3 regions of the Kitasatospora sp. NPDC056800 genome follow, and region 3 is predicted to be linked to each of the others. Evidence: predicted binding sites of a transcription regulator. Region 3 holds the regulator's gene; each other region holds the start of a gene.
The links. Region 3 encodes HrcA, which represses chaperone genes, less so after heat shock. Its sites were predicted from a motif close to TTNGCACTCNGNNNNNCNGAGTGCNAA; they were not measured.
Positions count from the first base shown of each region.

Region 1 (12,530 bases), on a different contig from region 3:
GGCTCGGTGGACGACGGGATCGGCGGCAAGGTCGCGGTCGTCGCGACCAAGGACCTGGTGGTGGCGGGCTTCCCCGGCATCTCCGGCACGGTCACCCTGGACACCTCGAAGATCGGCCACCGCGCGCTGGCCGGCACGGAGGTCGGCACGCTGCGGGTGGGCGCGGGCGAGGACAAGGCGGAGGTCCCGGTGGCCCTCCAGTCCGACCTGAACCCGCCGTCCATCCAGTCCCGGTTGCTGCGCACGCTGTGAGGCGCTGAGGCGCCGAACGGGGAAAGGGAGAAGGGGAGCCGGTCCGCACCGGCTCCCCTTCTCCCTTCTCTTCTTCGCCCCCTACGCGTCCCGGTCGAGCAGCGCGAGCGTGAGGCCGCCGAGCGGCGTCACCCGGTCCGGGTCGCCGTACTGGGTGCGGAGCACCTGCGCCTGGTCGGTCGGCATCGCGCCCAGCGGGTCCTCGGTGTCGCCGAGGACCAGCAGCCATATCCGGGACACCCCGCCCAGGCAGTCCGCCGGCTGCGGGCAGGGCGTCGGGGAGAGGTCCTCGGCGTCGTCGGCGCTCTGCGCGACGAAGACCGGGAAGGGGACGACGTCCCGGGGCAGGTAGTAGCTGACGCCCGGCCAGGCCATCGCCCAGGCCTGGTCGCCCAGCGGGGCCGCCATCCCGTCCCCGGTGCGGTAGCCGGCCGCTATCTCCCGGGCCGCCGCCTTGAACGGCTCCTCCGAGCCGTTGTGCGAGTCCGCGTACCGGATCTCGGGCTGCTTCGGCAGCGCGACCACGGCCGGCGCCGCGAGCAGCCCGACCGTCAGCAGCCCGGCCACCGCGACGGCCCCCCGGGGCGCCCGGCCGCGCCGTCGGGCCAGGGCCGCCACCGCGCCGTACACCGCCCCGGCGCCGCCGCCGGCCAGCACCGCCCAGGCGGGCACCGTGAACAGCAGGTACCGCCCGAGGAAGTACGAGGTGTCGGTCAGCCGGGACACCAGCCAGACGCCCACCACCGGCAGCTCCGCGAGCAGGAGCGCCTGCCAGGCCTGGATCCGCCGGCCGGGCAGTGCCAGTGCCAGCAGCGCCAGCGGGACGAAGGCGTAGAAGACGAGGTCCGAGCCGAAGAGGCGCTCGCCGAAGTAGGCGAGGCCGCGCAGGGAGGGGGTCGGTATCCAGCCCAGCTGCCGGTCCGACTGCCGGCTGCCCAGGAGCACCACCGGCAGCACCGGCAGCGCTGCCACGGCGACCGCCAGCGGGTACTGCCACAGCAGCCGCCGGTCCGCCGCCGGACGGGTGCGCCACAGGTGCAGCGCCAGGAGCCCCAGCTGCCCGGCGACGGTGCTGAAGGAGACGAGGTGCCCGGCGCCGGCCAGCGCCATGGCCACGCAGTACGGCGCCCAGCGCCGCCAGGTCGGCCGCTCCAGGGCCCGCAGCAGGAAGTACGAGGCCGCCGCGATCGCGCAGGTCACCAGCGCGTAGGAGCGCGCCTCCTGGGCGTACCGGGAGATCTCCGGGGGCACCGCGAGCAGCAGCCCGGCGCCGACCGCCGCCACCTTGCTGCCGAACAGCCGTCGGGCGGTGAGCGCCACCAGCGCCGCCGCCCCGGCCATCGCCAGCACGGAGGGTATTCGCAGGGAGAGCGTCGAGTCGCCGAACACCGCCGTCCAGCCGTGCATCAGCAGGTAGTACGCGCCGTTGCTGGCGTCCACGTGCTGGAGCAGTCGCAGCAGGTCGCCCAGCGAGCGGGTGGAGACCGTCCAGGTCGCCATCTCGTCCCGCCACAGGTCCGGCGTTCCCAGCCGGTACCCGCCCACCGCCAGCATGACCAGCGCGGGCCACACCCACACCTGCCCCAACAGCCGGCCCACCGGGCGCACAGCAGGTCTCATCGAGTCCTTCGTCTCCTTCACGCGACGCGCCGGGGCGGATCCCGCCCTGCCCGGCAGGCTACTTGACCCGCCCTGACGCGCCGTCGGCCACCCGCACCCCCTCCGCCGCCGTGCGGCGCCTCCCGCGGATCCCGCCCGGTCCGCGCCGCCGCGGCCCGATCCGACAAGATCCACAGGACGCACCCCGAGCCCCAGCCCCGATCCGGTACGCTGTGAACGGCCCGGCAGCACGCGGGCCCCGCCTCAGTAGCTCAGGGGATAGAGCACGGCTCTCCTAAAGCCGGTGTCGCAGGTTCGAATCCTGCCTGGGGCACAACGAACACGCAGGTCACAGGCCCTCCGCCCATGTCGGGCGGGGGGCCTGTGCCGCTTTCCGGCGGTGCCCGACCGGTCCGGGGCCCTCGGCGTTCCCGGGGCTGACGGTGTCAGGGGCGGCGTACCTCTCCGGGAGGAGGAGGGGGCGGGAGGCCGTCCGCCCACGGATTGATCATGAAGCAGACCTCGTGCCGATGGCCCGCGGCCGCTCCACTCCTAGGCTCGTCGAGACCCCTGCCGGAGCACCGTACCGGCCAGGGTGGACGAGCCGGGGAACCATGACGACGTACCGATACACCGTGGCCGAACTGCGCGGCCAACTGCGCCAACTGCTCCTGAGCGGCGCCGCGATCGCGCTCGGGGTGGCCTTCCTGATCGCCTCCGTCAGCGGCAGCGGGGCACTGGTGGACTCCTTCAGCCAGACCGCGGCCGCCGAGGTCGGGCCCGGAGACATCCAAGTGACCGGGAAGACCGCGGCCGGCGGTCTGGACGCGGCGGCGACGGAGCGGGTGCGGCAGACCGCCGGGGTGGCCGCGGTGGCGCCGCGGCTGACCGGCAAGGGCGGCGTGCTGGCCGCCGACGGGCGGCCGCTCGACCGCACCGCCGCGGTCAGCGCCGTCGCCGAGGACCCGGCGCTGCGCTGGCAGCTGCTCAAGGACGGCCGCTGGCCCGCCGGACCCGGCGAGGTGCTGCTCGACACCGGAACCGCGCACCGGCTGGACGCCGCCGTGGGCGCCGAGGTGCACCTGGCCCGGGCCGACGGCACCACCGCCACCGCCCGGCTGGTGGGCACCCTGGACGAGCGGGGCGCCCCGAGCCTCGCCGGGGTCCCGATCATCGGCGTCCCGGCGGACGCGGTCGCCGGCTACGCGGCCGGCGCCGTCACCGACCGGCTCGACGTCAGGGTCGCCCCCGGCGCCTCCCGGGCAGGGACCGTCGAAGCCCTGCGCGCCGCCCTCGGTGCCGACGTCCAGGTGCATACCCACGAGGCCTCGGTCAACGAGGCGACCCGGCAGAGCAGCACCCTGTACGGCATGGTGCTGATCGCCTCGCTCTCCTTCGTCCTGATCGCCCTCGCGGTGGCGCGGATGGTGGTCGGCAACACCTTCACCGTGGTGCTCGCCCAGCGGACCCGCCAGCTCGCCCTGCTGCGCTGCGTGGGCGCCGACCGGCAGCAGCTGCGCCGGCTGATCCGCCGCCAGGGGCTGCTGCTCGGGGTGGGCGCCTCGGCGACGGGCGTGCTGCTGGGCGTCGCCCTCGGCGCGGCCGGCACCGCCGTGGTCGGCGGGCTCGACCTCGGCCCGGTGCACCTGTCACTGCTGCCCTCCCCGCCGATCTGCCTGCTGGCCGGGCTGTTCGGCGTGCTGCTGACCCTGCTGGCCGTCCGCGGCCCGGCGAAGGCCGCCGCGGCCGTGCCGCCGATCGCCGCGCTCGGCGGCACCCCCGCGCCGGCCGACGGGGCCGCCCGGGTGCGGGCCGCGGTGTGGACCACCGGACTGCTGGTCGCGGGCACCGCGCTGCTGGTGGCCGGGGCGGTGGCCCCGCCGCCGCTGTCGCTGCTCGCCGTCACCGTCGGCGCCATCGCCAACTTCTTCGGGGTGCTGCGGCTCTCCCACCGGGTGCTGCCCGCCGTCGTCGCCGTGCTCGGCCGGCCCGCCCGGAAGCTCGGCGGTACGGCCGGGCGGCTCGCCACCCAGCAGCTGCGGCTCAACCCGGGCCGCACCGGGGCCACCGGCTCGGCGCTGCTGCTCGGCGTCACCGTGATGGTCGGCGCGGTCACCGCGCTGGACATCACCTCCCAGTCGCTGGTGCCCGTGGTGTCCGCGCGCCAGCCGGGGGTCTTCTCGGCGGCCGCCACCGGCGGCGGCGCCCTGCCCGCCGGGGCGCTCGGCGCGCTCGGCGCCGAGCACGGACTGACCGTGACCCCGGTCCGGTCCGCCACCGTCGACCTCGACGGCCGGCCCACCGTGGTCGCCGCCGTCGACGCCACCCGGCTCAACTCCTCGACGGACGACGTGGACCGGGCCCGCGCGCTCACCGAGGGCGGCGTGCTGAGCGGGCTCGGCGACACCGGGGTGCGCCGGGTCGGCGGCGTCGAGCTGCGGCTCCAACCCGGCCGCAGCAGCCTGCCGTTCACCCTGCAGAGCGGCGCCACCCTGCTGGTGGCGCCCACGACCCTGGACCGCCTCGCCCCCGGCGCGCCCGTCACCACGGCCTGGATCAGCCCGGCCGCCGGCGAGGACCGGCCGACCGCCCGCCGCGCCCTGGACCACGCCCTCGCCGACCACCCGCAGGTGACCGTCGCCGACACGGCCGCCCAGGCGGACACCCTGCGCTCCCTGCTGGACCGGCTGAAGACCATCAGCATGGCCCTGCTGTCCTTCTCCGTCGCCATCGCCGGCCTCGGCGTCGCCGCCACCCTGATGCTCAGCATCAGCGAACGCTCCCGCGAGATCGGCATGCTGCGCGCGATCGGGATGTCCCGCGAACAGCTCCGCCGGATGCTCACCCTGGAGGCGCTGCTGCTCTCCCTGGCCGGCGCCCTGGTCGGGACGGGCCTGGGGGCCGCCTACGGCTGGGCGGCCGCCCGTTCGATCACCTCGACGGTGGGGACGGTCGGCACCCCGCCGGTCCTGCCGGTGCTGGCCGCCCTGGGCCTGACCGTCCTGGTCGGCCTGGCCGCCGCGGTGCTCCCGGCCCGCCGGGTCGGGCGGATGAGCGCGGTGGCGGCGATGCGGGCCTCCTGACCGGGCCGGCAGCCGGGTGCCCGGCAACCGGCTCCCGGCTCTCGGGTGGCCGGCCCGGCGGGGTGCTCAGGCCAGGGTGAAGCGGGTCCGGGGCGCGGGCGGCCGGTCGGCGGCGAGGGCGAGGTCGGCGAGGAGGGTCTCGGTCTCGCGGGTGGTGCGCAGGACGTCCGGGTCGAGGTCGACGACGACGAGTTCGCGCCGGTCCTCGCCCGCCTCGGCGATCAGCCGGCCGTCCGGGCCCCAGACCGCGCTGCCGCCGCAGGTGTGCCACTCGCCGGTGCGGCCGATGTGGTTGGCGAGCACCGTGTAGAGGGTGTTGTCGAGCGCGCGGGCCGGGAACCAGGTGCGGGACTCGTGGTGGCCGTGGCCCATGCTGAACAGCGCGCCGACCAGGTAGGCGTGGCAGCCGTCGAGCGCTGCGGCGCGGGCGTGCTCGGGGAAGCCGGAGTCGTAGCAGACGCCGAGGCCGAGCCGCCAGCCGTCCAGTTCCACGGTGCAGCCGGCCGTTCCGGGGCGGAAGTGCTCGCGTTCGCTCTTGAACAGGTGCTGCTTGTCGTAGCGGGTGACGAAGCCGCCGTCCGGCCCGAGGACGAGGGCGGAGATGCGCAGGTCGTCGCCGTCCCGTACGGCGGCGCCGACGATCGCGGCGGTGCCGGTCTCGCGGCAGGCCTCGGCGATCGGCGCGAGCCGCGGATCGCCGGGCTGGACCGCGTACCTGACGGGGTCGGCGCTGATCAGCTCGGGCTCGTAGCCGGAGAGGAACTTCTCCGCGAACAGCACCAGCCGGGCGCCGGCCCGGGCGGCCTCGCGGATCAGTCCGGCGGCCTGGGCGGCGTTGGCCGGTATGTCACCGGCCACGGCCTGGGCCTGGACGGTGGCGATCCGCAGCGGGCGCCCGGGGTAACCGTCCGGTGCGGTGGGGGCGTTGGGAGCCGTGGGAGCGGTGGGGGCAGGGGTGTCGGACATGGCCGCCAACCTAGCGCGACGGCTCTCGGCCGGCGTCGGAGTAACGGGGCGGCGGGGGCGGGGCAGCGGGGTGACGGCGCCTCAGCGCACGGCCTCGTCCGGCCGGTCGACGGGGTCGGACGGGTCCACCGGTTCGCCCGGGGCGCCGTCCCGCGCGCCGTGCGGTCCGTCCTCGTCCAGCGGGGCGGCGGTGCCCGAGGGGTGCCCGGCCGACACGAGGACCCGCTGCACCCGGGGCCTGGTACGCCAGTTGACCCGCCGTACGTCCTGGGCCAGCGCGCCGGGGCGCCACACCTGGATCACGGCGGTCACGGTGCCCAGCACGATCCCGGCGGCCAGCCAGCCGGCCAGCACGTCGCTGGGCCAGTGCACGCCGAGCGCGACCCGGGTCCAGCCGATGGTCAGCACCGTCGCCGCGGCCACCAGGCAGGCGGCGGTCCGGCCGCGCCGGCGGACCCGGTACCAGAGCAGGCCGACCAGGACGGCGCAGGTGATCGCCGAGGCCATGGCGTGCCCGGAGGGGAAGGACGGCCCGCCGGCGTGCGAGACCGGATCGGTGAAGGAGGGGCGGGCGCGGTCGAAGGACAGCTTCAGCGCCCACAGGACGCCCCAGCCGACGAGGGCCTGGGCGGCCACCCAGCCGGCCAGCACCCGGGCGCCGATCAACCAGAGCCACCCGGCGGCGATTCCGAGAAGCGTACGCATCGTGACGGTGCCGCCGATGTCGGAGAGCGTCTGCACCGAGGCGGTCCAGATCCGGTGCTCCCGGGCGTAGGTGTGCAGTTCGCCGATCCACTCCTGGTCGAAGCGGGCGAGCGGGCGCCATTGGCCGGTGACCAGGGCCGCCAGCAGGCCGAACAGCGCGGCACAGCCCAGCGCGAGCGCGGCGTCCCGAAGGAGACTGCGATTACGCGCAGTGAGGATGGTCGTGCTGTTGGTCAGGTGCATGGCTGACACCTTCCCAGTGTCCCGTGCCGAGCAAGGGCCGGAGTGATAGCGATTCGGCATCGTTTGTGCGGAGGACCTGCGTGCGCCGGGGTGTGGGCCGGGACGGACGGCGGGGTGCGCGGGGAACGTCGGCGGCCGTTCGCGGGTTCAAGGGGTGGGCGGTGGTCGCGTGAGGGTCGAGTGAAGAAAACACTCCCGGAGCGGTCACCCGATGACACGGGAAGTGCCCGACCGGTCACCCAGTGTCCAGAAGCGGGGTGAAAACCGGCAGGATACTGCATCGCCGGGAAGAATCTGAGTGACTTGGGAATGTTGTCCGGAATCTGTTCGTTGGATCGTTACGTGTGAGGCCCCGAGGGGCCCGCATTTCTTGCCCTCACGAGGCAGGCAGGCAGACCTCGGCAACACCAGCAAAGGGAGCAAGCATGGCCACCCGTGCCGTCGTTCGCGACAGGGCCGACCGGAGTCGCGCGGCCCGCCCGACCAACCTCGAGGCCGACCGCGACCTGGTCGGCATGTACCTCGACGAGATCGCCAGGACACCCCTGCTCGATGCCGCCGAGGAGGTCGAGCTCTCGCTGCGGATCGAGGCCGGCGTGTACGCCCAGCACATGCTGGACGAGGGCGAACTCCCCGACGGCGTCACGCGCGAGGAGCTGGAGGCGATAGCCGCCGACGCCGAGCGCGCCAAGGACGTCTTCATCCGCTCCAACCTCCGGCTCGTGGTCGCCGTCGCCCGTCGCTACCCGCGCAGCGGCCTGCCGCTGCTGGACCTCATCCAGGAGGGCAACGCGGGCCTGGTGCGCGCCGTCGAGAAGTTCGACTACGCCAAGGGCTTCAAGTTCTCCACGTACGCGACGTGGTGGATCCGGCAGGCGATCACCCGGTCCATCGCCGACCAGTCCCGCACCATCCGGCTGCCCGTGCACCTGGTGGAGGAGCTCGGGCGGATCCGACGGGTGCAGCGGGAGAAGTCCAAGGAGCTGGGCCGCGAGGCGGAGCCGGCCGAGATCGCGGCCGAGCTGGACACCACCGAGGCCCGGATCAAGGACGTGCTGGACTGGGCGCGCGATCCGGTCAGCCTCAACATGTCGGTCGACGACGAGGGCGAGACCCAGTTCGGCGACCTCGTCGAGGACACCGGGGCCACGTCCCCCGAGGACGCCGTGATGGTCATGCTCCGCAGGGAGGAACTGGACGGCCTGATCGGGCGGTTGGACGACCGCACCGCTTCGATCATCCGCTCCCGCTACGGGATGGAGGACGGCCGCGAGCGCACCCTCACCGAGGTGGGCAAGCAGCACGGCCTCACCCGCGAGCGGATCCGCCAGATCGAGAAGCACGCGCTGGCCGAGCTGAAGAAGATCGCGGACCACGCGGGCTTCGAAGCCGCCTGAGAGGCCGCCGGGAAAGCCGCCTGAGGAAGCCGCCTGAGAGGCCGCCGGGGAAGCCTCCCGGCAGGCTGCCTGGACCCGCCCTCATCGGGCCCTGGTGCGGAGCGCCCCGCACCGGGGCCCGAGGCGTGCCACGGGGCTCTTAGGCTGGAGGAAAGGGACGAGCGGACGGAGTGGACGGCGTGAGCGAGCAGGGGCAGGAAAAGGACCGGGAGCAGGGCGGGGAGCAGGACCAGGAGCTCCGGAAGGCCGCGGCCGTGAAGGCCCGGCTGGTCTTCCGGGACCCGTTGGACCAGCAGTCCGGGGACGACACCGACGCAGGCTGGGGCGGCCGCCCCGGGGCGGGGGAGAGCGGTGGACGGGGGCTGGACTGGTACCTGAGCCAGCGCCCGCCGCACCACGGGGACTGAGGAACGGGGACCGGGGCCGAACGGCGCCCGCCGGTCAGCGCAGCGGTGCGACCAGCGCGTCGCGGATCTCGGTCAGCAGTTGGACCTCCTTGGCCTCGGCCTCCGCCGCCTCCTCGGCGAGGCTCTTGCGGTGGGCCGCCAACCTGTTCATGGGCACGATCAGGGCGAAGTAGACGACCGCCGCGGTGATCAGGAACTGGAGCACGGCGCTGAGCACCGATCCCCACAGGATGAGGATCCCGGACGTGACCTCACCGGTCGGGCTCACCTCGCAGGGCCCCTTGAGGCAGGAACTGTAGGACGCGAGGTCCTTGGTCCCGAAGACGCCGACGATCGGATTGATCACGCCTTTGACGAAGGCGTTGACGATGTTGGTGAAAGCCGCGCCGATGACCACGGCGACGGCGAGTTCGACGACATTTCCACGCAGCAGGAATTCCTTGAAGCCTTTCATGCCGCCTCGAACGACGAAGTCGCCTCCCGGTTACGGGTGATCTTCCGCAGCCCCGGACTGACAACCCGTCCGGCCCAGTGCGCCTCCCTGGGGCGGTGGCAGCCCGGCCCGCGCGGGCCCCAGTGCCAGCGCCGACGCCACCGCGAGCAGCACCAGGACGGGCACGGCGGCCCGCCGCCGCACCGCGCTGCGCCAGCGGTGCCACCCGCCGCACCCGCGCCGGATCGGCGGGAAGCTCGGCAGCTCCTGCCGGGGCGGCACGGCGGGCGCGGGCAGTGGCAGCGGCAGGGGGAGGGAGAAGCTCGCGGTCGTCATCGACGCACCTCCGGGGTGTCGGCGGGCCGGCCCCTCGCGGACCGACCGGATGCCCACACGATGGGCGTTTCCGGCGAACTCGGAAAGCCCTTTCCCCAGGCCTGTGGACAACTCGCCCCTGTGGACAACTTCGTTCACTCGCCGGAGTGAGGTCGACCCCTCCGGGGTGACAGGGCGCCCGGGCGGGCATGCGAAAAGGCCCGCCGCCCCGCGTGGAAGCGGGGTCGACGGGCCTTTCCCTGGTCTACGGGCCGTCCGGGCCGATGGTGCCCGGCGCCGGGATCAGCTCGCGGCCGGAGCCGGGCTGGACGAGGTCGAGGAGCCGGAGCCCGACGACGTCGACGAGGAGGACGTGGACGCGGTGGACGACGTCGAGGGGGTCGACGACGACCCGGCGCCCACCGAGCTGCTGGAGGACGAACGGCTGTCGGTCCGGTAGAAGCCGGAGCCCTTGAACACGACGCCCACGGCCGAGAAGACCTTGCGGAGCCGTCCCTGGCAGTCGGGGCACGTGGTCAGCGCCTCGTCGGTGAACTTCTGCACCGCCTCCAGGCCGTTGCCGCACTCGGTGCACTGGTACTGGTACGTGGGCACTTGTCTTCCTCCTGGCACTCTCGCCTGATGAGTGCTAACGATGGTCAATGATGCGGCATTCCGCGGGATCAGTCCAGCGACCCCGGTGTGAGATCGGCCCCGGAGCACCCGTCGGCCGCCGTCGGCCCGGTTCCCGGACAGCACCCGCGCAGCCTCTGGCCGCCGTCGGCTCAGCACCGGCGGCCGGAGGCCCGGCCCCCGGCCGCCGCCCCGCTCAGCCCTCGGCGACACCCGCCAGCTGCATCGGACGCCCGCCCTCCGCGGTCCCCGCAGCGGCGGTCTCCTCGCCCCGCGGCGCCACCAGCAGGTGCCGCAGCGAGGCCAGCACGACCAGTCCGAGCCCGGCCCCGACCACCGGCACCAGGAACCCGGTGGAGGGCCCGTGCCCGTCGATCAGCCGGCCGGCCGCCATCGAGCCGACCGCCAGTCCCAGCCCGATGGCGCCGGTCAGCCAGGTGAAGGCCTCGGTCTTGGCCCCGTCCGCGACCAGCGTCTCGACCAGGGTGTAGCCGCTGATCAGGGTCGGCGCGATGGCCAGTCCGCAGACCAGCCCGGCGACGGTCAGCGCGACCAGGTTGGGCATCGCCCACAGCACCGAGCAGCCCAGCACCAGCAGCGCGTAGCTGAACAGCATCCGCTGCTGCACCGGCCGCCGCCAGGCGATCACGCCGTACAGCACGCCGGCCAGCATGGAGCCGCCGGCGAAGATCCCGTACACGGTGCCGCCGGCGTCGTGCTGCCCGACCGAGTCGGCGAAGGCGTTCACCGAGACCTGCATGCCGCCGAACACCGCGCCGACCCCGAGGAAGGTCCCGGCCAGCAGCCGGACGCCGGGGGAGGCGAGCGCCGAGGCGCGCCTGGTGCCGGGCTGCGGCACGATCCGGGCCGGGGCGGTGCCCCGCTGGGCGGCGAAGGCCAGGCCGCCGACGAGGGTCAGCGCGGCCTCGGCGACCAGGGCGGTGGCCGGGTTGGCGAGGGCGGCGATGCCGGAGGCCAGGATCGGGCCGATCACGAAGGTGAACTCGTCCGTCACGGACTCGAAGGCGAAGGCGGTGCTCACCCGGGCCGCGGAGGCGTCGGAGGCGCCGTCGGCGGTGAACCTGGCGACCCAGCGGGCCCGGACCATCGCGCCGACCTGCGGCACGCTCGCACCGGCCGGCACGGCGGCCAGGAACAGGCTCCAGGCGGGCGCGTGGCCGAGCGCGAGGGCGATCAGCACGCCGACCGAGACGGCGTGCACCAGCACGGTCGGGACGAGCACCGAGGCCTGGCCGTAGCGGTCGGCGAGCCGCCCGGTCTGCGGCCCGATCAGGGCCTGGGCGACCGCGGCGACCGCGGTGACCGTACCGGCGGTGCCGTACGAGCCGTGGGTCTGCGTGACGAGCAGCAGGATGCCCATGCTGAGCATCGCGTACGGCAGTCGCGCGACGAGGGCGGGGGACAGGAACGTCCAGGCCCCGGGCGTGCGCAGCAGCTCGCCGTACCCGACGCGGGCGGGGGCGGGAGCTGCGGGGGTGGCCGCGGGGTGCGCGGCGGTGTCGACCGTTCGGCGCGCCGTCACGGTCGGTCCTTCCTGCTGCCTGGTAGCGCGGCAGGGCATGGTGTGGCCCCGACGGCGCCGAGAGTCGTCCTCTCGCGCGTCGACCGGGGTAGATACCGGGTCGGTCCGGCGTGGTGGCCGGGGGCCGGACCGCGGCCGCCGAGCGGTCGCGCCAACTCTGCGTCAGGCAGATGCTGGGGTGGTCTAGCGGTGGTTATACGGCGTGGTCGAACCAGCATACAGTTACGCGCGTAGACACCGCCAGCCCACCCCGGCCCGCAGGCCCGTCCGGGCCCCCGGACCAAGGCGGACCGAGGAGAGCCGGGGCGGGCCCGGCGCCCCTCACCGCCCGTTCAGCCACCCCGCGAGCTTGCCGCCCTTGTCCACGGCCCGCAGCCGCCGCTCGGCGGCCTCGCCGACCTCGTCCGTGGTGACCACCAGCAGTTCGTCGCCGGCCCGCAGCACCGTCGCCTTGTCCGGCACGAAGGAGTTCCCCTCGCGCACGACCAGGGTGACCGCGGCCCCCTTGGGCAGCCGCAGTTCGCTGATCTCCACGCCGGACATCTTCGAGGTGGGGGAGAGCGCGACCGACAGCAGGTGCCCGTGCAGCTTCTCCAGCGGGGCGGACTCGATGCCCAGGTCCTGGCCCATGTCGCCCTCGTCGATCCGCAGCCGCTTGGCCACCCAGGGCAGGGTCGGCCCCTGGAGCAGGGTGAAGACGACGACCAGGATGAAGACGATGTTGAAGACGTCCTCGGCCCGGTGTGCGCCGGACACCACCGGGATGGTGGCCAGGACGATGGGCACCGCCCCGCGCAGCCCGGCCCAGCTCAGCAGCGCCTGCTCGCGGGCCGGCACCTTGAAGGGGGTCAGCGAGACCATCACCGACAGCGGCCGGGCCAGGAACACCAGCACCCCGCCGATCACCAGCGCGGGCACCACCGCGTCGCCCATGGTCTCGGGCGTGACGAGCAG
Region 1 is NZ_JBHUAL010000040.1:3,863-16,392, reverse strand. It holds gene ACFRQN_RS12120 (hypothetical protein) at 1-252, shown strand, start outside; gene ACFRQN_RS12115 (glycosyltransferase family 39 protein) at 334-1,872, opposite strand; tRNA gene ACFRQN_RS12110 (tRNA-Arg) at 2,113-2,185, shown strand; gene ACFRQN_RS12105 (FtsX-like permease family protein) at 2,466-4,934, shown strand; gene ACFRQN_RS12100 (carbon-nitrogen hydrolase family protein) at 5,001-5,900, opposite strand; gene ACFRQN_RS12095 (phosphatase PAP2 family protein) at 5,982-6,848, opposite strand; gene ACFRQN_RS12090 (sigma-70 family RNA polymerase sigma factor) at 7,274-8,245, shown strand; gene ACFRQN_RS12085 (hypothetical protein) at 8,425-8,652, shown strand; gene mscL (large conductance mechanosensitive channel protein MscL) at 8,687-9,106, opposite strand; gene ACFRQN_RS12075 (hypothetical protein) at 9,137-9,421, opposite strand; gene ACFRQN_RS12070 (FmdB family zinc ribbon protein) at 9,704-10,015, opposite strand; gene ACFRQN_RS12065 (MFS transporter) at 10,230-11,576, opposite strand; gene ACFRQN_RS12060 (potassium/proton antiporter) at 11,898-12,530, opposite strand, start outside.
Region 1: the regulator HrcA is predicted to act here: its motif matches at 10,027-10,053, upstream of ACFRQN_RS12070 (FmdB family zinc ribbon protein).

Region 2 (3,185 bases), on a different contig from region 3:
GGGGGGGGCCCACCGCTCGCATTCCGGCGGGAATATTTCCGGGTCGAGTCGGAGTAGAGTGTGGCTCGGCTGGGAACAGGGTTTCCCTTTCGGCCCCCGCAGTGCTCGGCCCGGGGGCGTCCGGCCGCCGGGGGCGGACCGTGAAACATGTCAGGCAGATGTCAGAATTCGCGCGGGCATTTGAGTAATTCGTCCGCTATGTCCGGCGTGGAATGCCGAGATTATTCCGATTCGATCCGTCCTGTCCCTTGACGCCTTGGCGGAATTACCGGCGGTTGGCCCTGTTGCAGAGGGCGTCGATCCGGATACATTCAGCGGCGGTCGACGCAATCACCCGCTCACCGGAGGCCGCCCGGCGTTCCGCGCGGATGGTTGCGGCGTGCACGGCTGCGCCCAGGGGGGGTTCCCCGGGCCGGCCTTCAACCAACCCGGGCCCGCGACCTGCGGGCACGTGAAGGGCCAGCACAGCACTAGGGGAGTTCGGAATGGCTCAGGGCACCGTCAAGTGGTTCAACGCGGAGAAGGGCTACGGCTTCATCGCGGTCGACGGTGGTGCGGACGTCTTCGTCCACTACAGCGCGATCCAGATGGACGGCTACCGCACCCTCGAGGAGGGCCAGCGGGTCGAGTTCGAGATCTCCCAGGGACAGAAGGGCCCGCAGGCGGACATGGTCCGCGCGGCGGTCTGACCCCTTCCGACTCCAGGAGCTCGGCGCGGCCCTACGGCTGGTGACCACTCGCTTCTCGACGGGCCCGTGCGACGCGTGTCGTACGGGCCCGTCGGCGTTCCCCGACGCGGCTCCGCCGGGGCTCCGGCGACGGCTCGCGGATCGTCGATTGGGCTTGCACTCGACCACCCGGAGTGCTAATCATTGGCGTTAGCACTCACAGCGTGAGAGTGACAGCGGACCGGGTCGGTGAGGCCCCCGGGAGCGGTAGGGGAATGGACCCCCGCACACCAGGGCCGTCCGTCGCGGGCACCCCTTGGTCCGAGCAGTCGACCGTGTCCCGGAGGACCACTTCAGATGGCCAAGATCATCGCCTTTGATGAGGAAGCTCGCCGCGGCCTTGAGCGTGGCATGAACCAGCTCGCCGACGCCGTGAAGGTCACGCTCGGCCCCAAGGGCCGCAACGTCGTGCTGGAGAAGAAGTGGGGCGCCCCCACGATCACCAACGACGGTGTCTCCATCGCCAAGGAGATCGAGCTCGAGGACCCGTACGAGAAGATCGGTGCGGAGCTCGTCAAGGAGGTCGCCAAGAAGACGGACGACGTCGCGGGTGACGGCACCACCACCGCCACCGTGCTCGCCCAGGCCCTGGTTCGCGAGGGTCTGCGCAACGTCGCCGCCGGCGCCAACCCGATGGCCCTGAAGCGCGGCATCGAGAAGGCCGTCGCGGCCGTCTCCGACCAGCTGCTGGCCCAGGCCAAGGACGTGGAGACCAAGGAGCAGATCGCCTCCACCGCCTCCATCTCCGCCGCTGACACCCAGATCGGCGAGCTCATCGCCGAGGCCATGGACAAGGTCGGCAAGGAAGGCGTCATCACCGTCGAGGAGAGCAACACCTTCGGTCTGGAGCTCGAGCTCACCGAGGGCATGCGCTTCGACAAGGGCTACATCTCCGCCTACTTCGCCACCGACCTGGAGCGGATGGAGGCGACGTTCGAGGACCCGTACATCCTCATCGCCAACTCCAAGATCGGCTCGGTCAAGGACCTGCTCCCGCTGCTGGAGAAGGTCATGCAGAGCGGCAAGCCGCTGGTCATCATCGCCGAGGACGTCGAGGGCGAGGCCCTGTCGACCCTGGTCGTGAACAAGATCCGTGGCACCTTCAAGTCCGTCGCCGTCAAGGCCCCGGGCTTCGGTGACCGCCGCAAGGCCATGCTCGGCGACATCGCCATCCTCACCGGTGGCACCGTGATCTCCGAGGAGGTCGGCCTCAAGCTGGAGAACGCCGGCATCGACCTGCTGGGCACCGCCCGCAAGGTGGTCATCACCAAGGACGAGACCACCATCGTCGACGGTGGCGGCGACAGCGAGCAGGTCGCGGGCCGCGTGAACCAGATCCGCGCCGAGATCGAGAACAGCGACTCGGACTACGACCGCGAGAAGCTCCAGGAGCGCCTCGCCAAGCTGGCCGGCGGCGTGGCCGTCATCAAGGCCGGCGCGGCCACCGAGGTGGAGCTCAAGGAGCGCAAGCACCGCATCGAGGACGCCGTCCGCAACGCCAAGGCCGCCGTCGAGGAGGGCATCGTCGCCGGTGGTGGCGTCGCCCTGCTGCAGGCCGGTGTCGCCTTCGACAAGCTGGAGCTGGAGGGCGACGAGGCCACCGGTGCCAACATCGTCAAGGTCGCGCTGGAGGCCCCGATCAAGCAGATCGCGACCAACGCCGGCCTGGAGGGTGGCGTCGTGGTGGAGAAGGTGCGCAACCTCCCCGCCGGTCACGGCCTGAACGCGGCCACCAACACCTACGTCGACCTGATCGCCGAGGGCATCATCGACCCGGCCAAGGTGACCCGCTCCGCGCTGCAGAACGCCGCCTCCATCGCGGCGCTGTTCCTGACCACCGAGGCCGTCATCGCCGACAAGCCGGAGAAGGCCGCCGCGGCCGCCGGCGGCGGCATGCCGGGCGGTGACATGGACTTCTGATCCTGATCGCTTCGATCGGATCGGCTGGTTCCTCGTCCGTGTGGGCGGCTCCCTTCGGGGGGGCCGCCCACACGGCGTTTCGGCGTTCGGACGTCCGGCGTTTCGGCGTTCGGGCCGGTGGACGGAGAATGGACGGATGGCTTCCGACGACATCGAGACCGCCCTGCACAACGCGCGGGCACTGATCCTGGCCGACCTCACCGCGCGGGACGTGGCGGACGCCGCCGTCGTCTCGCTGGTGGAGCAGGCCGTGACGCACCGCCGCTGGTGGCTGGAGCAGTGGCCGGACGGCACCGAGTACGTGCTCGGGCTGGTCGCCCAGGACGTCCAGGACGCGCTGCTGGAGGCGTACGGGCGCTGGCCGCTGTGCACCGGGTGCGCGGCCGACGGGGACCCGCACGCGCTGAGCGTGGAGCCCGAGCTGGGGCCGGAGCCGCACTGGGTGTGCGGCAAGCAGGGCGCGGTGGTGGCGCCGGTGGGGAAGCTCGCCTAGGGCCTGTCTTCAAACTCGCGTCTGCGGGGCGACGCTCCCCCAGC
Region 2 is NZ_JBHUAL010000369.1:127-3,311, reverse strand. It holds gene ACFRQN_RS40295 (cold-shock protein) at 486-689, shown strand; gene groL (chaperonin GroEL) at 1,026-2,648, shown strand; gene ACFRQN_RS40285 (hypothetical protein) at 2,785-3,141, shown strand.
Region 2: the regulator HrcA is predicted to act here: its motif matches at 843-869, upstream of groL (chaperonin GroEL).

Region 3 (12,530 bases):
GCGGCCAGCCGGCGGCGCTCGGCGCCGTGCAGGTCGGGGGCGAACTCCAGGGCGTCCCCGCCCTCGGCGTCGGACACCCAGAGCACCCCCTGGGCGCCGTCCTCGCCGGGCACCACCCGGGCCAGCCGCCCGCGCACGCCCGGGGTCTCGTCCAGCACCCGGGCCGGGCCCTCGCGGTGGGTCAGCCAGTGCACGCCGCCGCGCACCACCACGGCGCTGCCCCGGCCGGTGCGGTCGGGGGCGACGGAGTCCAGCCAGTGCGCGGCGGGCACCGGACGGGGGCGGCGCCCGGCCCGCGGGCCGGCCAGCCGGACGTCCAGCCGGCGCGGTTCGGCGCCCGCCAGGTCGTCCAGCAGCCAGAGGTCGCCGGCCCGGTGGAAGACCACCCGGGTGCCGTCGGTGCCGGCGCCCCGGGCGTAGAAGCCGTCCGGGTCGGTGCTGTGGCGGCGCAGGTCGGTGCCGTCCGGGCGGCTGGACCACAGCTCGCCGACACCCTCGTGGTCGGACAGGAAGGCGATCCGGTCCCCGACCCACAGCGGGGAGTCCAGCTGCCCGTCCAGCTCCGCGTGGACCCGGGCGAACTCCTCCCGGCCGAGCCACAGCTTTCCGGCCCGCCCGCCCCGGTACCGCTTCCACCAGGCCGGATCGCGGCCGTTGACGCTGCTCAGCAGCACCCGGTCGCCACCCGGCTCGAAGGCGAGCCCGCCGACCGGCCCGTACGGCAGCCGCTGCGGCTCGCCGCCGTCCAGCGGCACGGCGTGCGCCCAGGTGCGGCGCAAGCTGGCCTCGCCGGCCCCGGTGGCGGCGATCGGACGGCCGTCGGCGGTCCAGCCCAGCACCCGGGTCTGGTGGCTGCCCCAGTGGGTGAGCCGGCGCGAGGGGCCGCCGTCCACCGGCACCACGTGCACCTCGGGGGCGCCGTCCCGGGTGGAGGTGAAGGCGAGGTGCCGCCCGTCCGGGGAGAACCTCGGGTGGTGGACCGGCAGGTGGTCCGCCGTCAGCCGCCAGGCCCGGCCGCCGTCCAGCGGGGCGAGCCAGAGGTCGTCCTCGGCGACGAAGGCGAGCAGGTCGCCGTGCAGGTGGGGATGGCGAAGGTAGGCGCCCGCCGAGGAGTTCGGGGAGGTGCTCTGGGAGTCCGTCACCCGGCCAGCCTAGGCAGGTACACGGACCGTCCGCGCCGTTTTTCCCAGACTCCCGGCGCCGTCCGCGGGCGGCCGTGCCGCGGTCGCCGCCGGGGTGTACGGGGGCGCGCCGAGGGGCGCGCCGACGGCCTGCCGGGGGTGCGCCCGGGGTGCTACGACCAGCGGCCGGTGCGCCCGAGCAGCAGCGCGCCGGCGGCCACCCCGGCGGTGGAGGTGCGCAGCACCGAAGGACCCAGCCGGTACGGCCCGGCGCCCGCCCCGGCGAAGGCCGCCAGCTCCTCCGGGGAGACCCCGCCCTCCGGGCCGACCACCAGGACGATGTCCCCGCCCTCCGGCAGCACGGCGTGCGCCAGCGGTTCGGCGCCCTCCTCGTGCAGCACGGCGGCGAACGCGGCCCCCGCCAGGACGGGCGCCAGCTGCCGGGTGGTCATCGGCTCGCGGACCTCGGGGAAGCGCAGCCGGCGGGACTGCTTGCCCGCCTCCCGCGCGGTGGCCCGCCACTTGGCGAGCGCCTTGGCGCCGCGCTCGCCCTTCCACTGGGTGATGCAGCGCGAGGCGGCCCACGGGATCACCACGTCCACGCCGACCTCGGTCATGGTCTCCACGGCCAGCTCGCCGCGGTCGCCCTTGGGCAGCGCCTGGACGACGACGATCCTCGGCGCGGGCTCCGGCTCGCGGCGCACGGCGGCGACCCGCACGTCGATCGCGTCCTTGCCGAGCACCTCGGCGACCGTGCCGTCCACGCCGAGCCCCAGCCCGTCGGCCAGGGTCACCGCCTCGCCCGGCTCCAGCCGCTTCACCGCGGCCGCGTGCCGCCCCTCCGGGCCGTCCAGGCGCACCACGGCCCCGGGCGCGGCGGCGGCGATCCGCTCGGTCTCGACGACGAAGACGGGCGCGGTCATGACGGGGAACCTCTTTCGTGCGGAAGTGGGACGGACACGCGAAAGGGGTGCCGGGGTCGTTCGCCCCCGGCACCCCTCCGCGGACGGCTACCGGCCGTTGAAGGCGTCCTTCAGCCGGGAGAAGAGGCCCTGCTGGCCCGGCGCGAACTGGCCGGACGGCCGCTCCTCGCCGCGCAGCACCGCGAGGCGGCGCAGCAGCTCCTCCTGCTCGGGGTCGAGCTTGCTGGGCGTCTTCACCTCGACGTGCACTATCAGGTCGCCCCGGCCGCCGCCGCGCAGGTGGGTGATGCCCCGGCCGTGCAGCGGGATCGACTGGCCGGACTGGGTGCCGGGCCGGATGTCGACCTCCTCCAGGCCGTCCAGGGTCTGCAGCGGCACCTGGGTGCCGAGCGCGGCCGCCGTCATCGGGATGGTGACGGTGCAGTGCAGGTCGTCCCCGCGCCGCTGGAAGATCGTGTGGGTGGTCTCGGCGATCTCGACGTACAGGTCGCCGGCCGGGCCGCCGCCGGGGCCGACCTCGCCCTCGCCGGCCAGCTGGATCCGGGTGCCGTTGTCGACACCGGCCGGGATCTTGACGGTCAGCGTGCGGCGGGCGCGCACCCGGCCGTCGCCGGCGCACTCCGGGCACGGGGTCGGCACGACGGTGCCGAAGCCCTGGCACTGCGGGCAGGGGCGGGAGGTCATGACCTGGCCCAGGAAGGACCGGGTGACCTGGGAGACCTCGCCCTTGCCGCGGCACATGTCACAGGTCTGCGCCGAGGTGCCGGGGGCCGCGCCCTCGCCGCTGCACGTGGTGCAGGTGACGGCGGTGTCGACCTGGAGCTCCTTGGTGGTGCCGAAAGCGGCCTCCTCCAGGGTGATCTCCAGCCGGATCATGGCGTCCTGGCCCCGGCGGGTGCGCGAGCGCGGGCCGCGCTGGCCGGCCGCGGCGCCGAAGAAGGCGTCCATGATGTCGGAGAAGCCGAAGCCCGCCGCGCCGGCGCCGAAACCGCCCGCGCCGCCGCCCGGGGACAGCGGGTCCCCGCCGAGGTCGTAGACCTGGCGCTTCTGCGGATCGGAGAGCACCTCGTAAGCGGCGTTGATCTCCTTGAACCGCTCCTGCGTCTTCGGGTCCGGGTTGACGTCCGGGTGCAGTTCGCGCGCCAGGCGCCGGAACGCCTTCTTGATCTCGTCCTGCCCCGCATCCCGTCGGACGCCGAGTACCGCGTAGTAGTCCGTGGCCACCAAATGCTCCGCTTGTTCCGCCTGTAGTAGTGCTGCGACTGGTCACCGCCGTCGGATTTCCGACGGCGGCCTTTGCTAGGACTCGGCCAGGATCTGGCCCACGTACCGCGCCACCGCTCGCACCGCCCCCATTGTGCCCGGGTAGTCCATCCGGGTCGGACCGATCACACCCAGTTTCGCCACGCTCTCGTCGCCCGAACCGTAGCCGACCGAGACGATGGACGTGGAAGTCAGCCCCTCGTAGGTGTTCTCCCGCCCGATCCGGACCGTCATCGCGGCGTCCGCGGTCTCACCCAGGAGGCGGAGCAGGACGACCTGCTCCTCCAGGGCCTCCAGCACCGGCTGGATGCTGAGCGGGAAGTCGTGCCCGAAGCGGGTCAGGTTGGCCGTGCCGGCCAGCATGATCCGCTCCTCGTTCTGCTCGGCGAGCGTCTCGAACAGGGTCGCCAGGACCGTGCTGACGGTCGGCCGCTCGGCCGGTTCGAACTGCGCCGGCAGCTCCTCCAGCAGCCCCGGGACCTCCGGGAGGCGCCGGCCGGCGGCCCTCGCGTTGATCCGGGCCCGCAGGTCCGCCAGCACCGTCTCGCCGACCGGGCCCGGGCAGTCGACCATCCGCTGCTCGACCCGGCCGGTGTTGGTGATCAGCACCAGCATCACCTTGGCCGGGGCCAGCGCCACCAGCTCGATGTGCCGGACGGTGGAGCGCGTCAGCGAGGGGTACTGCACCACCGCGACCTGCCGGGTCAGCTGGGCGAGCAGCCGCACGGTGCGCGCGACCACGTCGTCCAGGTCGACCGCGCCGTCCAGGAAGTGCCGGATGGCCCGGCGCTCGGGGGCGCTCATCGGCTTGATCTCGGCGAGCTTGTCGACGAAGAGGCGGTACCCCTTGTCGGTCGGGATGCGGCCGGCGCTGGTGTGCGGCTGGTGGATGTAGCCCTCCTCCTCCAGCGCCGCCATGTCGTTGCGGACGGTCGCCGGCGAGACCCCGAGGTTGTGCCGTTCCACCAGGGCCTTGGAGCCGACCGGCTCCTCGGTGCCCACGTAGTCCTGCACGATCGCGCGGAGCACGGCGAGCTTGCGTTCGTCCAGCTGGCGGACCTCACCGGCCATGGGGCACGCACCTCCGTCTTCGCACGTTGTCCGACTGTGTCCCTTGCTGCTGCGGGCCGCTCCGAAGACCCTTGCCCTGGCACTCTGAACACGCGAGTGCCAAAACCGTACCTGCCAGTGTAAGGCCCGGGTCCTACGGCAGGAACGGCCGGACCGGGGTGATCCTCCCCGCAGTTCCGCTCACGGCCCGCGGGGCCCCGGCGGTTCGATCCTCCCGGCGCCGGGGTGGTGCCGGGAGGCCGTCCGGGTGGCAGCATCGAAAGCGACGGCGAATGGAGGAGCAAGCGATGTCGAGCTCGGGCCAGCACACCCGTTTCGCGCCGGACCGCGGCCTGACCGGCCGCATGGTCGCGACGATGTTCGTGATCGGGCTGCTGTACGTCGGTTTCACCGGCCTGCTGATCGCGCTGCTGCGCGGCGCCTGGCCACTGATCGTCCTGATCTCCGGCGGGCTGTTCGTGGCCCAGTTCTGGTTCAGCGACAAGATCACCGAACGGGCGATGGGCGCCCGCCAGGTGTCCCCGGAACAGTTCCCCCAGCTGCACGGCACCATCGACCGGCTCTGCGCCCTAGCCGACATGCCCAAACCCCGCGTGGCGGTCGCCGACAACGACATGCCGAACGCCTTCGCCACCGGCCGCAACCCGCAGAACGCGGTGGTCTGCGTGACCACCGGGCTGCTGCGCCGGCTGGAGCCCGAGGAACTGGAGGGCGTCCTCGCCCACGAGCTGTCGCACGTCGCCCACCGGGACGTCGCGGTGATGACGATCGCCGGCTTCCTCGGCGTCCTCGCCGGGGCGATGACCCGGATCGCGATGTACGGCGGGTTCATGGGCGGCGGGCGCAACAACAACGACCAGAACGCGGCCGTCCTGGCGCTGATCATCCCGCTGGTGTCGGTCGTCGTCTACGCGATCAGCTTCCTGCTCACCCGGCTGCTGTCCCGCTACCGCGAACTCGCCGCCGACCGGGCCGCCGCCCAGCTCACCGGACACCCCAGCGCCCTCGCCTCGGCGCTCACCAAGGTGACCGGGCAGATCGCGGCCATCCCCAGCAAGGACCTGCGCCAGGCCCAGCCGTACAACGCCTTCTACTTCGCCCCCGCGCTGAGCGCCCGGGAGGCCGCCTCGCAGCTGTTCTCCACCCACCCGAGCCTGGAGAAGCGGCTGGAGCAGCTGGCGAAGATCTCCGAGCAGCTCGGCCGCTGAGCCTCAGTTTTCGACCCGAGAGGACCGCCGTGGGAATCCTGGACGCCCTGTTCGGCCGCACCAAGCCCGTCAAGCCCGACCTCGACCAGCTGTTCGGCGTGCCGTCCGCCGCGCTCACCCTGGAGGCCGGGGCCGGGTTCACCCCCACCGGGCTCGGCTCGGTCTGCTTCGCGGCCGTCGAGGGCGCCGCCTTCGTCCAGGTCCAGCAGCAGGTCCGGGCGCTGCTGGACGCCGACACCGAGCGTGGCGGCGTCCCCGTGGAGGCCTCCAAGGACGGCTACGGCTACTCCTGGCTGCTCGCCCGGCACCGCCCCGAGGAACTGCCCGAACTGGTCAACGACCTGCACGCGGTCAACAGCGAACTGGAGGCGAACGGCTTCGGGCCGCAGCTGCTCTGCTCGCTGGTCGGCTTCCGCGACCCGGACGGGCGGTCGCTGGCCCTCGTCTACCTCTACAAGCGGGGGACGTTCTACCCCTTCGCCCCGATGCCCGGCGGCGGGGAGCGGCGCGACAGTCCGCTGGAACTGCAGGTCAACGCGATGCTGGGGAACGACCTGCGGCTGGAGAAGGACCTGAGCCGCTGGTTCCCGGTCTGGGGCGCGCCGGGCCTCTGACGCGCCGTCCGCCCTCCCTATGATCACCCGTATGCGCAGCCGCCAGTACGGACCCGACCTGACCCCGCCGTGGAAGAAGCAGCAGCCCGCCCCGGAGGTGCCCGCCGAGCGGGACCTGGTGGTCGAGGAGGCGGCGACCGGCTACTGCGGGGCCGTGGTGCGCTGCGAGAAGACCGCCGAAGGCTTCACCGTCACCCTGGAGGACCGGTTCGGCAAGCACCGGGTGTTCCCCCTGGTGCCGCGCGGCTTCCTGCTGGAGGGCCGGGTCGTCACCCTGGTCCGCCCGGCCGGCCCGGCCCCCGCCCGCGCCCCGGGCCGCACCGCCTCCGGCTCCGTCGCCGTCCCCGGCGCCCGCGCCCGGGTCGCCCGCGAGTCCCGCATCTACGTCGAGGGCCGGCACGACGCGGAGCTGGTCGAACGGGTCTGGGGCGACGACCTGCGGATCGAGGGCGTGGTCGTCGAGTACCTGCGCGGCATCGACGACCTGCCCGCGATCGTCGCCGACTTCGCCCCCGGCCCCGGCCGCCGCCTCGGCGTCCTGGTCGACCACCTGCTCCCGGGCACCAAGGAGCACCGCATCGCCGCCCGGGTCACCGGCGACTCGGTACTGGTCGTCGGCCACCCCTACATCGACATCTGGCAGGCCGTGAAGCCCTCCTCCGTCGGCATCCCCGCCTGGCCCGCCGTCCCTCGGGGCGAGGACTGGAAGGAGGGCACCTGCCGCCGCCTCGGCTGGCCGGTGGACACCCCCGCGGCCTGGAAGCACATCCTCTCGAAGGTCGACTCCTACAAGGACCTGGAGCCCGAACTCCTGGGCCGGGTCGAGGAACTGATCGACTTCACGGCCCTGCCGGAGTGACGGCGGGGAAAGTCGGCAGTCACCAGACTCACACCCATCGGATCCACAGGAACGGCCTCGCCGAAGAGGCTGGTCCGCTCGGAGAGGTGCGCACACGGTAAGCCCTCGGTCAGTCCACCAGGTCACGTACGACGGCGTCGGCCAGGAGGCGGCCCTGGAGGGTGAGGGTGGCGCGGCCCCGGGCGTAGGGGCCGGGGGCGAGGAGGCCGTCGGCGAGGTGACGGCCGGCGGCCTCGCGGCCGGTGTCGGTGAGGAGGTCGAGGGGGATGCCGTCGACCAGGCGGAGCTCCAGCAGGATGCGTTCGACGCGGCGGTCCTCGTCGGCCAGCACCTCGCGGGCCAGGGCCGGGGTGCGGTGCTCGGCGAGGGCTTGGGCGTAGGCGGCGGGGTGCTTGGCGTTCCACCAGCGGACGCCGCCGACGTGGCTGTGGGCGCCGGGGCCGGCGCCCCACCAGTCGCCGCCGGTCCAGTAGAGCTCGTTGTGGCGGCAGCGGCCCTCGGGGGTGGTGGCCCAGTTGGAGACCTCGTACCAGGAGTAGCCGGCGGCGGCGAGCGCCTCCTCGGCGATCAGGTAGCGGTCGGCGTGCACGTCGTCGTCGATCATCGGCAGTTCGCCGCGCTTGACGCGGGCGGCGAGCCGGGTGCCCTCCTCGACGATCAGCGAGTACGCGGAGACGTGGTCGGGCCCGGCGCCGATGGCGGCGTCCAGGGAGGCCCGCCAGTCGTCGTCGGACTCGCCCGGGGTGCCGTAGATGAGGTCGAGGTTGACGTGTTCGAAGCCGGCCGCTCGGGCCTCGGCCACGCAGGCCTCGGGGCGGCCCGGGGTGTGGTGGCGGTCGAGCAGCTTCAGGACGTGCGGGCGGGCGCTCTGCATGCCGAAGGAGAGCCGGTTGTAGCCGCCCTCGCGCAGTTCGGCGAGGTACGCCGGGTCGACGGACTCCGGGTTGGCCTCGGTGGTGACCTCGGCGCCGTCGGCGAGCCCGAACTCCTCGCGGATCGCGGCGAGCATCTTGACCAGGTCGCGGGCGGGCAGCAGGGTCGGGGTGCCGCCGCCGAGGAAGACGGTGTGCACCGGCAGGTCGGCGGAGCCCAGCACCTTCCGGGCGTGGCGGATCTCGGCGACCACGTTGTCCGCGTAGGTCTCCTGGGAGGCGACGGCCCCGGAGGAGCGCAGCTCGGTGGCGGTGTAGGTGTTGAAGTCGCAGTAGCCGCAGCGGCTGGCGCAGTACGGCACGTGCAGGTAGAAGCCGAACGGCCGGTCGCCCAGCCCGTCGAGGGCGTGTGCGGGCAGGGAACCGTCGGACGGCACCGGATCGCCGTCGGGGAGTGCGGAGGGCATGAGCCCATTGTCCCGTACGGCCCGACCGAACCCGGCGGGCCGTACGGGGGCGGGGCCGGTCAGGCCTCGTTGGCGCCCGCGTACATGGCGGTGACCGCGTCGGCGTAGGTCCGCTCGACCACCGGGCGCTTGATCTTCAGGCTCGGGGTGAGCTCGCCGTGCTCGATGTCGAGGTCGCGCGGCAGCAGGTGGAACTTCTTGATCGTCTGCCAGCGCTGGAGGTCGCCGTTGACCCGCTTGACGAAGCCCTCGATCAGCTCGTGGACGGCCGGCTCGACGGCCAGCTCGGCGTAGGACTTCCCGGCCAGGCCGTGCTCGGCGGCCCACGGCAGCAGGACGGCCTCGTCCAGGCCGATCAGCGCGGTGCAGTAGTTGCGGCCGTTGCCGATCACCAGGATGTTGCTGACGAACGGGCAGACCGCCTTGAACTTGCCCTCGACCTCGCTGGGCGCCACGTACTTGCCGCCGGAGGTCTTGAACAGGTCCTTCTTGCGGTCGGTGATCCGCAGGAAGCCGTCCGGGCTGAGCTCGCCGATGTCCTCGGTGTGGAACCAGCCGTCCGGCTCCAGCACCTCGGCGGTCTTCTCCGGCAGGTTGTGGTAGCCGCGCATGACGCCGGGGCCGCGCAGCAGGATCTCGCCGTCCTCGGCGATCCGCACCTCGGTGCCGGGCAGCGGGCGGCCCACGGTGCCGATCCGCACGTCCTCGGCCCGGTTGACGCAGGAGCCGGCGCTGGTCTCGCTCAGGCCGTAGCCCTCCAGGATCGGTACCCCGGCGCCGATGAAGAAGTAGCCGATCTCCGGGGCGAGCGCGGCGCTGCCGGAGACCGCGCCGCGCAGCCGGCCGCCGAAGGCCGCCCGGATCTTCGCGTACACCAGCTTGTCGGCCAGCGCGTGCTGCACCCGAAGGCCGAGCGGGGCGCTCTCGGTGCCGGTGGCGATGCGGCTCTGCTGGACCGCCCGGGCGTGCTCGCGGGCGACCTTGGCCGCCCACAGGAAGATCTTGTACTTGGCGCCGCCCTCGGCCCGGGCCCGGCCCGCGATGCCGTTGTAGACCTTCTCGAAGATGCGCGGCGCGGAGGCCATGATGGTCGGCCGGATCGCCGGCAGGTTGTGGATGATCCGGTCCACCCGGCCGTCCACCGCCATCACGTGCCCGGTGGCGATCTGCCCGGAGATCAGCGTCTTGCCGAACACGTGGGACAGCGGCAGCCACATGAACTGCACGTCGTCGGGGCCCAGCAGGCCGCTGGCCTCCTGCGCCCGGCCCTCGTACGCCCAGCAGTCGTGCACCAGGCGCACGCCCTTGGGGCGGCCGGTGGTGCCGGAGGTGTAGATGAGGGTGGCCAGCTGCTCCTTGCCGAGCCCGTCGACGGCCTTCTCCACGGCGTCCGGGTGCTCCGCCAGGTACCGGGTGCCGCGCTCCTCCAGTTCGGCGAGGGTGAGCAGGTCCAGGCCGCCGGTCTCGGGGGCCTCGGCGGGCGCGTCGAAGAGGATCACGGTGCGCAGTTCGGGCAGCTGGTCGAGCTGCCCGACGGCCTTGGCCAGTTGGGCCTCGTTCTCGGCGAACAGCGCCCGGGAGCCGGAGTCGGAGAGGATGAACGCGGTCTCGTCCGCGTTGGTGCTGGGGTAGACGGTGGTGATCGCGGCGCCCGCGCACATGGCGCCGAGGTCGGCGACGATCCACTCCAGGCGGGTCGAGGAGGCCAGGGCCACCCGGTCCTCGGGCCGGATGCCGAGCGCCATCAGGCCTGCGGCCACCGCCTTGACCCGGACCGCGGTCTGCGCCCAGGTGAGCGAGCGCCACTGCTCGGCGCCGGGCGCGCCGTCGGCGGCCTGCTCGTCCACCGGCGAGGGGTAGCGGTAGGCCTCGGCGTTCGGGGTCAGGGCGACCCGCTCCAGGAACAGGTGGGCGACGGAGGCGGGGCGCCCGGCGACGAGGTCGGGCCTGCCGGAGTCGATCAGGGACTGCGCGGAACTCAACGAGGACCTCCGGTGGCGGGTGGCCGTCTGAGGGATTGTCGCGGCGTCCGTGGGGGCGGTCGCCGGGCCCCCGGTTCACCTGAGCGGTACCGGTCAGTAACAAAGGGGCAATCAGCAGCCTAGGGGGAAACCGGTCATTCCGTAAGGGGGCGGCGCCCGACGGCACGACCCCGCGCGACCGGTGCCGCACCCCGCCGTTCGGCAAAGGCCCGGCAAACCTCCGGCTCCCGGACGCCGAATGACCTGTACGACGCTACAGAACACCGAGAATTGGGGTGCGAACCCGACCGGCGACGACAAGAGTGTGCTAGTGCTGATCAGACTGCTGAGGGCGTACCTGCGCCCGTACTCCCGACCGATCACCCTGCTGGTGCTGCTCCAGCTGGTGTCCACCCTCGCGGCGCTCTACCTGCCGACGCTCAACGCCGACATCATCGACGACGGCGTGGTCAAGGGCGACACCGGCTACATCCTGCGCGTCGGCGGGGTGATGATCGCGGTCACCGTCCTCCAGGCCCTCTGCTCCATCGGCGCGGTCTACTACGGCGCCCGCACCGCGATGGCCTTCGGCCGGGACGTCCGCGCCGCCGTCTTCGACCGGGTGCAGAGCTTCTCCGCCCGCGAGGTCGGCCAGTTCGGCGCCCCCTCGCTGATCACCCGCACCACCAACGACGTCCAGCAGGTCCAGATGCTCGCCCTGATGAGCTTCACGCTCATGGTCGCCGCGCCGATCATGTGCGTCGGCGGCATCATCATGGCGCTCAACCAGGACGTCCCGCTGTCCGGCCTGCTGCTCGCCGTCATCCCCGTGCTCGGCGTCGTCGTGGTCCTGCTGGTCCGCGCGCTGCGCCCCAGGTTCCGCAGCATGCAGGTACGGATCGACACCGTGAACCGGGTCCTGCGCGAGCAGATCACCGGCATCCGGGTCATCCGCGCCTTCGTCAAGGACGACCAGGAGCAGGCCCGCTTCGCCGACGCCAACGAGGACCTCACCCAGGTCTCCCGCCAGGTCGGCCGGCTGATGTCCATCATGTTCCCCGCCGTCATGCTGGTGGTGAACGTCTCCAGCGTCGCCGTGCTCTGGTTCGGCGCCCACCGCATCGACAGCGGCGCCATGCAGATCGGCGCGCTCACCGCGTTCCTCTCCTACCTGATGCAGATCCTGATGAGCGTCATGATGGCCACCTTCATGTTCATGATGGTGCCGCGCGCCGAGGTCTGCGCCGAGCGCATCCAGGAGGTCCTCGGCACCGACAGCAGCGTCGTCCCGCCCGCCGCCCCCGTCACCGAGGTCCCGCACCGCGGCACCCTGGAACTGCGCGGCGTCGACTTCCGCTACCCCGGCGCCGAGGCCTCGGTGCTGCGCGGCATCGACCTCACCGCCGGCCCCGGCCAGACCACCGCCATCATCGGCTCCACCGGCAGCGGCAAGTCCACCCTGCTCGGCCTCGTCCCCCGGCTCTTCGACGTCACCTCCGGCCGGGTCCTGCTCGACGGCGTCGACGTCCGCGAACTCGCCCCCGCCGCGATCGCCGAGAGCGTCGGCATCGTCCCGCAGAAGCCCTACCTCTTCTCCGGGACCGTCGCCAGCAACCTCCGCTACGGCCGGCCCGACGCCACCGACGAGGAGCTCTGGCACGCCCTGGAGATCGCCCAGGCCAAGGAGTTCGTCGAGAAGCTGCCCGAAGGCCTGGACGCCCCCATCGCCCAGGGCGGCGGCAACGTCTCCGGCGGCCAGCGCCAACGCCTGGCCATCGCCCGGACCCTGGTCCGCCGGCCCTCCGTCTACCTCTTCGACGACTCCTTCTCCGCGCTCGACTACGCCACCGACGCCCGGCTCCGCAAGGCCCTCGCCCGCGAGACCTCCGACGCCACCGTCCTGATCGTCGCCCAGCGGGTGTCCACCATCCGCGACGCCGACCGGATCATCGTCCTCGACGAGGGCGCCGTCGTCGGCAGTGGGACCCACCACGAGCTGATGGCCGACAACCCGACGTACCGGGAGATCGTGCTCTCCCAGCTCACCGAGCAGGAGGCGGCGTGACCACGCCCGGCAACAAGCCCGACCTGACCAAGGGGCCCGCCCCGAGAGGCGCCGCTCCCGAGGACGCCCCGGTGGACGGCGCCCCGGTGAACGGCGCCCCGAAGGA
Region 3 is NZ_JBHUAL010000213.1:2,114-14,643, forward strand. It holds gene ACFRQN_RS33605 (PDZ domain-containing protein) at 1-1,142, opposite strand, end outside; gene ACFRQN_RS33610 (16S rRNA (uracil(1498)-N(3))-methyltransferase) at 1,295-2,044, opposite strand; gene dnaJ (molecular chaperone DnaJ) at 2,132-3,268, opposite strand; gene hrcA (heat-inducible transcriptional repressor HrcA) at 3,344-4,378, opposite strand; gene htpX (zinc metalloprotease HtpX) at 4,666-5,586, shown strand; gene ACFRQN_RS33630 (hypothetical protein) at 5,616-6,200, shown strand; gene ACFRQN_RS33635 (DUF3097 domain-containing protein) at 6,232-7,059, shown strand; gene hemW (radical SAM family heme chaperone HemW) at 7,169-8,398, opposite strand; gene ACFRQN_RS33645 (long-chain fatty acid--CoA ligase) at 8,458-10,380, opposite strand; gene ACFRQN_RS33650 (ABC transporter ATP-binding protein) at 10,691-12,424, shown strand.